Linked DNA regions of Marinoscillum sp. 108. The protein of the gene in region 1 interacts with the protein of each later gene in a pairwise test. Links are inferred from orthologs where the notes say so. Each region holds a gene or a part of one and is shown on either strand. Other genes may lie near its edges. The genes, in order: dnaE, rplL and GV030_RS13860.

The links.
Region 2: the proteins of dnaE (region 1) and rplL interact in binary tests that used the Escherichia coli proteins (3 or more experiments, as listed by UniProt). The link is inferred for Marinoscillum sp. 108 from one-to-one orthologs.
Region 3: the proteins of dnaE (region 1) and GV030_RS13860 interact in binary tests that used the Escherichia coli proteins (3 or more experiments, as listed by UniProt). The link is inferred for Marinoscillum sp. 108 from one-to-one orthologs.

The regions. Positions count from the first base shown.
Region 1 is NZ_LR734808.1:1,784,523-1,789,484, forward strand. Bases 105-4,913 are described here. They hold dnaE (DNA polymerase III subunit alpha), read left to right. Parts: upstream 105-483; coding sequence 484-4,713; downstream 4,714-4,913. Other genes in these bases: GV030_RS07380 (hypothetical protein), read left to right, coding at 105-287; trxA (thioredoxin), read left to right, coding at 4,829-4,913. Also shown: more of GV030_RS07380, read left to right, coding at 1-104; more of trxA, read left to right, coding at 4,914-4,962. UniProt on the Escherichia coli protein: DNA polymerase III is a complex, multichain enzyme responsible for most of the replicative synthesis in bacteria. This DNA polymerase also exhibits 3' to 5' exonuclease activity. The alpha chain is the DNA polymerase catalytic subunit.
Region 2 is NZ_LR734817.1:655,384-658,307, forward strand. Bases 1-2,771 are described here. They hold rplL (50S ribosomal protein L7/L12), read right to left. Parts: upstream 1,690-2,771; coding sequence 1,312-1,689; downstream 1-1,311. Other genes in these bases: rpoB (DNA-directed RNA polymerase subunit beta), read right to left, coding at 1-1,178; rplJ (50S ribosomal protein L10), read right to left, coding at 1,720-2,247; rplA (50S ribosomal protein L1), read right to left, coding at 2,254-2,771. Also shown: more of rplA, read right to left, coding at 2,772-2,924. UniProt on the Escherichia coli protein: The binding site for several of the GTPase factors involved in protein synthesis (IF-2, EF-Tu, EF-G and RF3). Is thus essential for accurate translation.
Region 3 is NZ_LR734808.1:3,404,792-3,407,880, reverse strand. Bases 90-3,025 are described here. They hold GV030_RS13860 (pyridoxal phosphate-dependent aminotransferase), read right to left. Parts: upstream 2,190-3,025; coding sequence 990-2,189; downstream 90-989. Other genes in these bases: GV030_RS13855 (outer membrane beta-barrel protein), read left to right, coding at 2,239-3,025; GV030_RS13865 (bifunctional heptose 7-phosphate kinase/heptose 1-phosphate adenyltransferase), read right to left, coding at 90-990. Outside these bases: more of GV030_RS13865, read right to left, coding at 1-89; more of GV030_RS13855, read left to right, coding at 3,026-3,089. UniProt on the Escherichia coli protein: Shows aminotransferase activity with methionine and histidine as substrates, and to a lesser extent also with phenylalanine.

The DNA.
Region 1 (4,962 bases):
TTTTTGACCAAAAGTGCCACCAATTAATCGCAAGTGACCATCTGGGGCTTCCGGTTCGCTTATATTTTGATCAAAAGTCACGTCTCATGGCGGGGATCTCGCAGGTCAATCCCTACAAAAAAGGAGAGATCATTCAGGTACATTTCGAAAAGTGGAACAAGAAAAACAGCCCCGTGATCTTCGAGCAACTTACCATTCTCCAGGGGTCCGAAACCTATACCTTTGATTACGAGTCTGTAGATTTTTCCACTCAATCAATCGTAAAAATGACATTCGGGCAACCCTGAAGCGCGCCCCTCTGAGTTTCCTACTTAATGTGCCTCCACGGCCATTCCCATTCAGGGAAGCTCCACGCGCTACTGAAAACTAATGAACATATCCACAAGTTTTCCACAGCATAGAAATACCCGACCTACATGACCCAATTGGCCGTGGGATTTTCTTATTTTGTTTTTTGTTGCAATAAGCAAACCACCACACTTCATGTACTTAATCTTTGATACGGAAACCACTGGTCTTCCCAGGAACAAAACGGCACCTCTTACCGATTTTGACAACTGGCCCAGACTGGTACAACTGGCCTGGCAGCTACACGACGCAGAGGGAAATCTAGTTTCTCAAGGTAATCATGTCGTAAAACCTGAAGGGTTCACCATTCCCTTCAATGCCCAAAAAGTACACGGTATCTCCACCGAGCGCGCACTTGAGGTGGGAGAAGACCTGAAGGGTGTACTGGACAAATTCTCTGCGGACGTTCAGCGCGCTAAGGTTTTGGTTGGACATAACATTGAGTTTGACAATAAAATCATTGGGGCAGAATACTTGCGCACAGACCAGGAAAACCTCCTGGAAGCCTACCCCAACATCGATACTTCCACTGACACAGTGGAGTTCTGTCAGCTACAGGGAGGTATTGGCGGCAGGCTCAAGCAGCCGAAGCTGATAGAGCTTTATACGAAATTATTCGGAAAACCATTCGATGATGCACACGATGCGGCCTACGATGTGGACGCCACAGCCAGGGCATTTTTTGAATGCCTTCGAAGAAAAATCATCAAAACATTTGATGATACTGACCCTTCCAAAATCACTTATGAAGCTCCCGATCTGGAAGCAGCCAATTTTTCCTGGGCTCGCGAAAAACGTACCGGACGGGCCAGCAATGAAGAAGTAGCTGTAGAAGACATTAAAGGCCCTTTTTGCCATCTGCATGTTCACTCTCAGTTTTCTGTGCTTCAGGCCACCCCCAATGTGGAGTCTATCGTGGCTAAAGCCAAAGCTTTTGACATGCCGGCGGTGGCCATTACTGACCTGGGCAACATGTTCGGAGCTTTCAAATTTGTGAGAGCGGCACTCAATGCGGGCGTTAAACCCATTGTGGGGTGTGAGTTTTTTGTGGCCGAAGAGCGATTAAAGCTTCAGTTCACCAAAGACAATCCCGATCGGCGTTTTCAGCAGGTGCTGATGGCCAAAAATAAAAAAGGCTACGAAAACCTGGTTAAGCTAAGCTCCTATGCCTACATAGAAGGGCTCTATGGACTCTACCCCAGGGTGGACAAAGAACTGATCAAAAAATACCGCGAAGGGGTGATCGCTACCAGTGGCGGGCTCTACGGCGAGATCCCCCACCTGATCCTGAACGTAGGTGAGCACCAGGCAGAAGAAGCCTTACAGTGGTGGCTGGACCTGTTCGGAGATGATTTCTATCTGGAAATCAACCGACACGGACTGGATGAGGAAAATCACCTCAATGATGTGCTCATCGGTTTTGCCAGAAAGTACAATGTAAAGATGATCGCGGCTAATGAACTCTTCTACCTTGATGAAGAGGACTCTAAGGCCCACGATGTACTTATTTGTATCAAAGAAAATGAGAAGCAGAGTACGCCCATCGGCCGTGGAAGGGGTTTCCGTCCCGGGCTAAAAAACTCAAAGTATTACTTCAAGGGCCAGGAGGAAATGAAGGCTGCATTTACTGACCTGCCTGAGGCCATTGAGAACATTGCGGAGCTCATCGGCAAAGTAGAGGAGTTCAAGCTGGAACGTGATGTGCTCCTTCCAGCTTTTGATATCCCGGAGGAATTTAAAAACCCTGAAGATGAGGTTGATGGAGGTAAACGTGGAGAAAATGCTTACCTCAGGCACCTCACCTATATTGGCGCAAAAAAACGCTACAAAGAAATCACCGAAGAGATCAAGGAAAGGCTGGATTTTGAGCTGGCCACCATCGAAAACACGGGCTATCCCGGGTACTTCCTGATTGTGCAGGATTTCACCAGCAAGGCCCGCGAAATGGGCGTGGCGGTAGGTCCCGGAAGAGGCTCTGCCGCAGGATCTGCGGTGGCCTACTGTATAGGAATCACCAATGTAGACCCCATTGCGTACGATCTCCTGTTTGAGCGTTTCCTGAATCCAGACAGGGTATCACTTCCCGATATTGATATTGACTTTGACAATGAAGGACGGGAAAAGGTTATAGACTATGTGGTGAAAAAATACGGGTTCACCCAGGTGGCTCAGATCATCACCTACGGTACCATGGCGCCAAAGTCAGCCATAAGGGATGCAGGGCGAGTCATGGAGCTACCACTGCCGGAAACAGACTCCATCGCCAAGCTGGTACCCGAAAAACCAGGGGCCAAATTCTCCAAAATCTGGGGCGAGGTACCCGAGCTCGAGCGAATGCGGAGAGGCAAAGACCTCCCCTCTCAGGTGCTGAACCAGGCGGTAATTCTGGAAGGTTCACTCAGAAACACCGGGGTACATGCCTGCGGGATTATCATCACACCAGATGATATGACCAATTTCGTACCGCTCGCCAAATCCAAGGACTCTAGCCTTCTTGTCACACAGTTTGACAACAGCGTGGTAGAATCTGCCGGAATGCTGAAAATGGACTTTTTGGGTCTGAAAACACTTTCTATTATTAAAACAGCAATAGAGAATGTAAAAAAACGGCACGGCATAGTCATCGATATAGATGAAATTCCACTCGATGATCCTAAAACCTACGAACTCTATCAAAAAGGTGAAACCAACGGAACATTCCAGTTTGAATCTCCGGGCATGCAGAAGCACCTGCGGGCGCTAAAACCCGATAAACTGGAAGACCTTATTGCCATGAACGCCCTATATCGTCCGGGACCTATGGAATACATCCCGGAGTTCATCGACCGAAAACATGGCCGCTCCAAGATTCAGTATGATGTGCCAGACATGGAGGAATACCTGGCTGAAACCTACGGAATCACAGTTTATCAGGAGCAAGTAATGCTGCTCTCGCAAAAGCTGGCCGGCTTCACCAAAGGTGAAGCTGACGTTTTGCGTAAGGCGATGGGTAAGAAGCAAAAGCAGGTGCTCGATAAGATGAAACCCCAATTTATCGGGCAAGCCAAGGAAAAAGGACACCCAGAAGACAAACTGGAGAAAATCTGGAAAGACTGGGAAGCCTTTGCAGCCTATGCCTTCAATAAATCACACAGTACCTGCTACTCTGTGGTGGCTTATCAGACCGGTTACCTCAAAGCCAACTATCCGGCTGAATACATGGCCTCTGTGCTCACGCATAACCAAAGCAACATTGAAAAAGTGAGCTTCTTCATGGAAGAATGCCGTAATCAGGGCATCAAAGTGTTGGGACCTCACGTGAATGAGTCAGGCCTCAACTTTGAAGTGAATGCCGCCGGCGAAATCCGCTTTGGACTGGGAGCCATCAAAGGTACTGGTGAATCTGCCGTGCTGGCAATTATTGAAGAACGAGATGCCAATGGCCCATTCAGTGATCTGTTTGATTTTGCCTCGAGGGTAAACCTCAGAGCTGTGAATAAAAAATCATTCGAAAGTCTGGCTAAAGCCGGAGGATTCGACTGTTTCGATGAGTTTCATAGACGACAGTACGTGGAGCCTGATGAAGAAGGGGCCAGTCTGATCGAAAAGGCCATTCGCTACGCCAATAAACTTCAGCAGGAAGAGGACAGTGCGCAGGCTTCCCTGTTTGGGGGAGGCAGTGAGTCCAATGTAGTGATGCGCCCGCGCATTGGCAAAATAGAGCCCTATGGAGAAATAGAAAAGCTCAACATAGAGCAGGAAATGGTGGGCCTCTACATCTCGGGGCACCCATTGGATCAGTACAAGTTTGAGATGAAATACTTCACCAACACCAAACTCAGCGACCTGGTGGACCTGGAGAAGCTTCAGGGTAAAGAGATCAAATTAGGGGGTATGATCACTGAAGTGGCACATCTCACCACCAAAAAAGGGAAGCCCTATGGGCGCTTCAAAATCACTGGCTACTCAGACAGCCATGAGTTTTTTCTATTCTCGCCCAGCTACCTGGATTTCAAGGCATACCTGGAGAAGGGTTGGTTCATCTACATGACGGGAATTGTGCAAAACAGATGGAGCGGCACCGATCTGGAGTTTAAAATCACCAGCATGGAGCCACTCAGCGATATTCGTGAGCGCATGGCCAAAGGGATAGAACTGCAAATGCGGTTATCCGATGTGAGTCCGGCACTCATCGGAGAGCTGGAGCGCTATGGCCAGAAATATCCCGGAAACAACGTATTCAAGCTCAATATCATGGGTGCTTTTGAGGAGCGAATGATCAATCTGGAGATGATGAGCAGGAAAATATCTGTGGACATCAATGACGACCTCATCAAGGAGCTGGACAGGCTGGAAGACATCAGCTACCGGGTGCTGACCAGCTGATCTTTATCCCTATTGTCCGAGAGACAACAAATGAATACTTAAATAAAAAGTGGATCAACAAAAAGCATATCTTTGCCGTTATCAACTTGAATTATAATTATTAACTGATATAAAAATGGCACATCCATTAGAATTAACTGATCAAAATTTCGAAGAAATAATCAATACCGATAAACCCGTACTTGTGGATTTCTGGGCGGAATGGTGCGGACCTTGTAAAATGATCGCCCCTGTAGTGGAAGAGTTGGC
Region 2 (2,924 bases), on another replicon or contig:
ATCAGGTACTTCACAATCAGGATAATATCCTCTGTAGTAAGGGTTCTCTTATCGTACCCTATATCCAAACCAAGCTTCTTGTTGATTCTGTATCGACCTACCTCTCCCAGATCGTAACGTTTGTCACTGAAGAAGAGATTTTGAATAATATCCCGTGCAGTCTGCTCATCCGGAGCATCTGTGTTTCTCAGCTGACGATAGATCTGCTCAACAGCCTCCTTCTCGGAGTTTGAGTTATCCTTCTGAAGCGTGTTATATATAATGGAGTAATCCGTGATGTTAACATCCTTTCTGTGAAGGACAATTGACTTGCTGCCGGATTCCAGAATTGTCTCTATATCATCTTCAGAAATAATACCATCTCTTTCGAGGATGACTTCATTTCTGTCAATGGATACAACCTCTCCGGTATCTTCATCCACAAAATCCTCAGTCCAGGTACGCAGTACTCGGGCAGCCAGTCTACGGCCTATTACTTTCTTAAGCTCCTTTTCAGTAGCGTCGATCTCTTCGGACAGGCCGAAAAGATCCAATATTTTTTTATCAGATCCATATCCTATTGATCGCAGAAGTGTGGTAATAGGAAATTTCTTTTTTCGATCGATATAGGCATACATCACATTGTTGACGTCCGTAGCAAATTCGATCCAGGATCCTTTGAAAGGAATAATCCTTGCAGAATAAAGGTGGGTACCATTTGTATGCTTGCTTTGAGCAAAGAACACACCTGGTGACCTGTGCAACTGCGAAACGATCACTCGTTCAGCTCCATTGATTACGAAAGACCCCTTAGCGGTCATATATGGGATATTCCCCAAAAAGACTTCCTGCTCAATGGTCTCAAAATCTTCATTCTCCTCATCATTGCAAAGCAAACGAAGCTTAGCTTTGAGGGGAACAGAGTGCGTCAAACCTCTCTCGATGCTCTCATCAACTGAGTACTTTGGAGGGTCAACAGTATAATCGACAAATTCCAGCACGAAATTTTCTCTGGAATCACTGATAGGAAAGTTCTCCATGAACACTTTATACAGTCCTTCGGAATTTCTTTTCTCAGAAGGAGTGTCCAGCTGGAAAAAGTCAACGAATGACTTTAGCTGTACGTCAAGGAAATCAGGATAATCGATTACAGATTTTATAGAAGAGAAATTAACTCTCTCAGATGTATTTTTAGCCAAAGCTTTATCTGTTTAGTTCAAAATAAGGATCAAGAACAATATGTGGTAGATACAAACAGGAAAAGACCTGATCCTTATCCCGATGGATATCGGGATGGGAGCCAGGCCTAAACCTTAGTTGATGAAAATCAAATTATTTTAGCTCAACCTCGGCACCAGCTTCTTCAAGCTGCTTTTTCAGCGCCTCAGCTTCATCTTTAGCTACGCCTTCTTTTACGTTACTTGGAGCACCATCCACTAATTCCTTAGCTTCTTTTAGTCCAAGACCTGTAAGTTCTTTTACTAGTTTCACAACTGCAAGCTTAGCGGCACCAGCTGACTTAAGTACAACATCAAAAGATGATTTTTCTTCAGCAGCACTTCCACCATCACCACCACCAGCTACCATTACAGGAGCTGCTGCGGCTGCAGGCTCAATACCATACTCATCTTTAAGGATTGTAGCTAGTTCACTTACCTCTTTTACTGAAAGGTTTACTAGTTGCTCAGCGAATTCTTTTAAATCTGCCATTTTAATTGTCAATTAATTTTGTTAAAAATCTTATTCTCTTTCTGAAAGTGTTTTTACCAGTCCGGCTATTGTATGCTGACCACTCTGTAGAGCGGAAATAACATTCTTAGCAGGCGACTGAAGTAATGAAATAACCTCACCAATAAGTTCCTGTTTAGACTTGAGCTTACTCAAAATCTCTAACTGGTCTTCACCGATGAAAATATCTGAATCTATGGAAGCAGCCTTAAACTTAGGTCTCTGATCTTTATCTTCCTTCTTGAAGTCTTTAATGACTCTGGCAGGTATGTTTGCGTTTTCATTCACAAACATGATCCCTGAGAATCCTTTAAGTGTACTATCCAATGATGAATAGTCATTGTCAAGATTTTCAAGAGCTTTCTTGATCAAAGTATTTTTCACAACCTTGTACTCCACACCTTTCTTGAAGCACATCTCTCTGAACTTGTTGATTTGCTCAACAGTCAGTCCTGATGTGTCAGTGATGTAGAAGTGGTCTGTTTGCTGAAATTTTTCTGTTAAACCAGCAATCACTTGTGCTTTTTCTTCTCTAGTCATAACGTCTTATAGTCCAGCTATGCTATTTTTATCAACAGCTATTCCCTTACTCATTGTACTGGATAGTGTGATTGATTTAAAATATGTACCCTTGGCTGAAGAAGGTTTCAACTTCGCCACAGTTTGAATCATCTCTACTGCATTTTGCATGATCTTCTCTGGATCAAAGGAGATCTTACCAATGCTTGTATGAATAATTCCTGTTTTATCAACTTTGAAGTCGATCTTACCTGCCTTTACCTCGGTTACCGCCTGAGCAATATCCATGGTTACAGTGCCTGACTTAGGGTTAGGCATCAATCCTCTTGGTCCGAGTACTCTACCTAACTTACCCACTTTAGCCATTACTGTTGGCATTGTGATGATCACATCGATCGCAGTCCATCCACCTTCTATTTTGGTGATGTAGTCGTCAAGACCTACATAGTCCGCTCCAGCTGCCTTAGCCTCTTCCTCCTTATCTGGAGTACAAAGCACTAGCACCTTCACTTCTTTGCCAATCCCGTTAGGCAGAGCCACCACTCCACGAACCATCTGGTCCGCTTTACGTGGGTCTACACCCAGTCTAATATCAATATCAACAGACGCATCGAATTTGGAAAAGGTAATATCCTTTACCAATTGAGCAGCCTCTTCGATAGAGTATTCCTTATTTACGTCAACAAGCTCTGCAGCTT
Region 3 (3,089 bases), 1.6 Mb from region 1 along the record:
GAGAAGTTCATTGGATTGAGCTTCTCCAAGCAATCGGATGGGGTCTATCGGCATCACTCCAGGATACTCACAGACAATACCGCCTCCTAAGTTAGCCAACTCAGCGGTAAATAGCAGTGGCAAATTCAGTGCACAGCAGAGTCCGGCAATAGAAATGACCGTATCTCCAGCCCCTGACACATCCGATATGCTGCGCAAATGCGCCGGCAATTTTCCGGATACTGCGTCTGAATAATAATAAACACCTTCCCCGGAAAGTGTTAACAGCAGCTGGTCAAATTGAATTTTGCCCGATAGTAGAGTGGCGCCATCAGCCAGGGAAGACTCATCGAGACTCAATGCCTCAAGCCCCAATCCGGTTTTCATTTCTGAGAGATTGGGTTTGAACAGACTCACGCCCTGATAAGTAAGGAAATTTTTCTTTTTGGGATCTACCACCACTGGCACGCTGCACTCCTGCGCCGCTCGAATAATCCACTGAATCAGCTCCTTACTCAGACAACCTTTATCATAGTCTTGCAGTAGAATCAAGTCCACCTCACTTATGAGCGGTTCGATGATTGCAGTCAATAACGAACGCTCTACAGCCGTTAGCGACCGTTCGGTTTCTCTGTCTATCCTAAGCAGGTGTTGAGAACCGGAAAGAACCCTGTGCTTGACAGTGGTCACTCGTTCGTCGCTTTTGACTACTTGTGCAGCAGAAATTCGCTGTTGCTCCAGCAGCTGGATCAGTAAATCCGCCTCCGGATCCGCTCCGGCGAGCGTACAAAGAATAGGGTGGGCACCAAGCGCCTGGATATTGAGCGCCACGTTGGCTGCTCCGCCAAGGCGATGCTCGGTCTTTTGGGCCTGTAAGATGGGTACAGGTGCCTCCGGAGATACCCGGTGCACCTCACCATATGTGTAAGTATCGACCATCGAATCACCGATGATCAATACTTTCATTTTTGTAAAAGCATTGAAAACCCCCTCAATGGAGTCAAATGCCATTATGCTAGTTTAGCCAATGATGCCTTCATCCTGCTCATGGCCGTTTTCAGATCCTCAACAGAAGCAGCATAAGACAGTCTCAAACATCTGGGATCACCAAATGCCTCACCAGTCACTACCGATACATTGGCATCTTCCAATAAAAACAGACTTAAGTCGGTGGCGTCAGCAATGACCTTCCCGTTGACACTTTTGCCAAAATAGCTGCTCACATTGGGGAAAAAATAGAAGGCTCCACCAGGCATATTCACCTCCACACCGGGAATTTCACTCAGCAGGCCATACACCAGCTCCCGTCGGCTTCTGTACTCCTCCACCATCTTGTAAGATGGCTCATAGTCTGAAGTCAGGGCCGTCAACGCGGCACGCTGAGCTATTGAACAGTTGGCTGAGGTGATCTGCCCCTGCATTTTATTGGCTGCTTTGGCCAGCCATAGGGGAGCTCCGATGTACCCCACTCTCCAGCCAGTCATTGCAAATCCTTTGGCAAATCCGTTGACAGTAACTGTACGATCCTCCATGCCTGCAATGGCACCGATGCTCACATGCTTCTCTCCGTAGTTGATCAACTCATAAATTTCATCGGAGATCACCACGATATTTGGATATTCTTTCAGCACTTCCGCGATAGCCTCCAGTTCTTCCTGAGAAAAAACAGAACCTGTGGGATTACATGGTGATGAAAAAATCAATGCTTTTGTTTTGTCCGTGATAGAGGCTTTCAGTTGCTCGGCTGTTGCTTTAAAGTCATGTTCCAAATCTCCATTCACAAAAACACACTTCCCCTCAGCCAGTTCCACCAAAGCGCTATAGCTCACCCAGTATGGCGAAAATACGATCACCTCATCACCCGGATCCAGCAGTGCCAAAAATACGTTGGCAATAGACTGCTTGGCTCCATTGGAAACCACAATCTGATCAGGCGAATAATTCAATCCGTTTTCCTTCTTGAATTTGGCACTGATAGCTTCTCTGAGATCCAAATAGCCATTTACCGGAGGGTACGCAAAGTACTTTCCTTCATCAATGGCCGCTTTCGCTCCCTCCTGAATGTGTTTAGGCGTCTTAAAGTCCGGCTCGCCCAAGCTAAGGCTTATTACGTCCACTCCATTCTGCTTCAGCTCCCTTGCCTTTGCTGCCATGGCCAGGGTTGCAGATTCTGCCATATTTTTGATTCGCTCTGATCGTAAATCCATTATCTTTATTCGTTTTGAGGTGCAAAATTAATTAAATCAAATACATCATCAAATGAGAAAAACTATCTATTTTATATTTATATGTGTCTTTTTTTTGAAATTTTTCAATGCGAAAGCGCAAGAATCCAAAATCAAGTTTGGCGCATACCTGGATACCTACTATAGTTTTGACTTTAGCAAACCTCTGGATAATCAACGACTTTACGTCACTCAATACGATAAACACAACGAATTTAACCTGAGCCACGCCTGGGTGAGTGCCGCCTACGAAGAAGATAAAGTCAGGGCTAGTCTGGCCCTACAGGTGGGAACCTATCCGGCCAACAACTACGGGGCAGAACCAGAAAAACTCTACCAAATGGTGTATGAAGCGTATGCGGGGTATCAGGTAACAAAAAAAGGATGGTTGGATGTGGGGATTTTTGGCGGACATTTTGGTTATGAAAGTGCCTTGTCTCTGGATCGGGATCTGTATTCTCCCGCACTGGCCACTGAGTACACCCCATACTATCAGTCTGGTCTGCGGTACACCCACGACCTCTCAGACAAAACACAGCTAAGAGCAGTAGTTCTCAACGGCTGGCAAAATATAGGTGAAACCAACAATAAAAAATCACTGGGTATCGCCGTGGACCACACGCTGAATGAATCATTCAAAATAAGCTATGGTAACTATTACGGCAATGAGAGCACCAACAGCAACATGGACCTGATGAGGTTTCACAACAATCTGATTCTCGAGGCAAAGCCCCTTAAGAATTGGAAAATTGCAGGTGTGCTAGACTACACCACACAAAGCAACAGCGCTACTGATAAAAACCTACACACTTCTTTTATCACGGTGATCAGCAAGTATACATTTTCTGAAAAATGGTCGGTGGCTGGCCGTTATGAAAACATCAA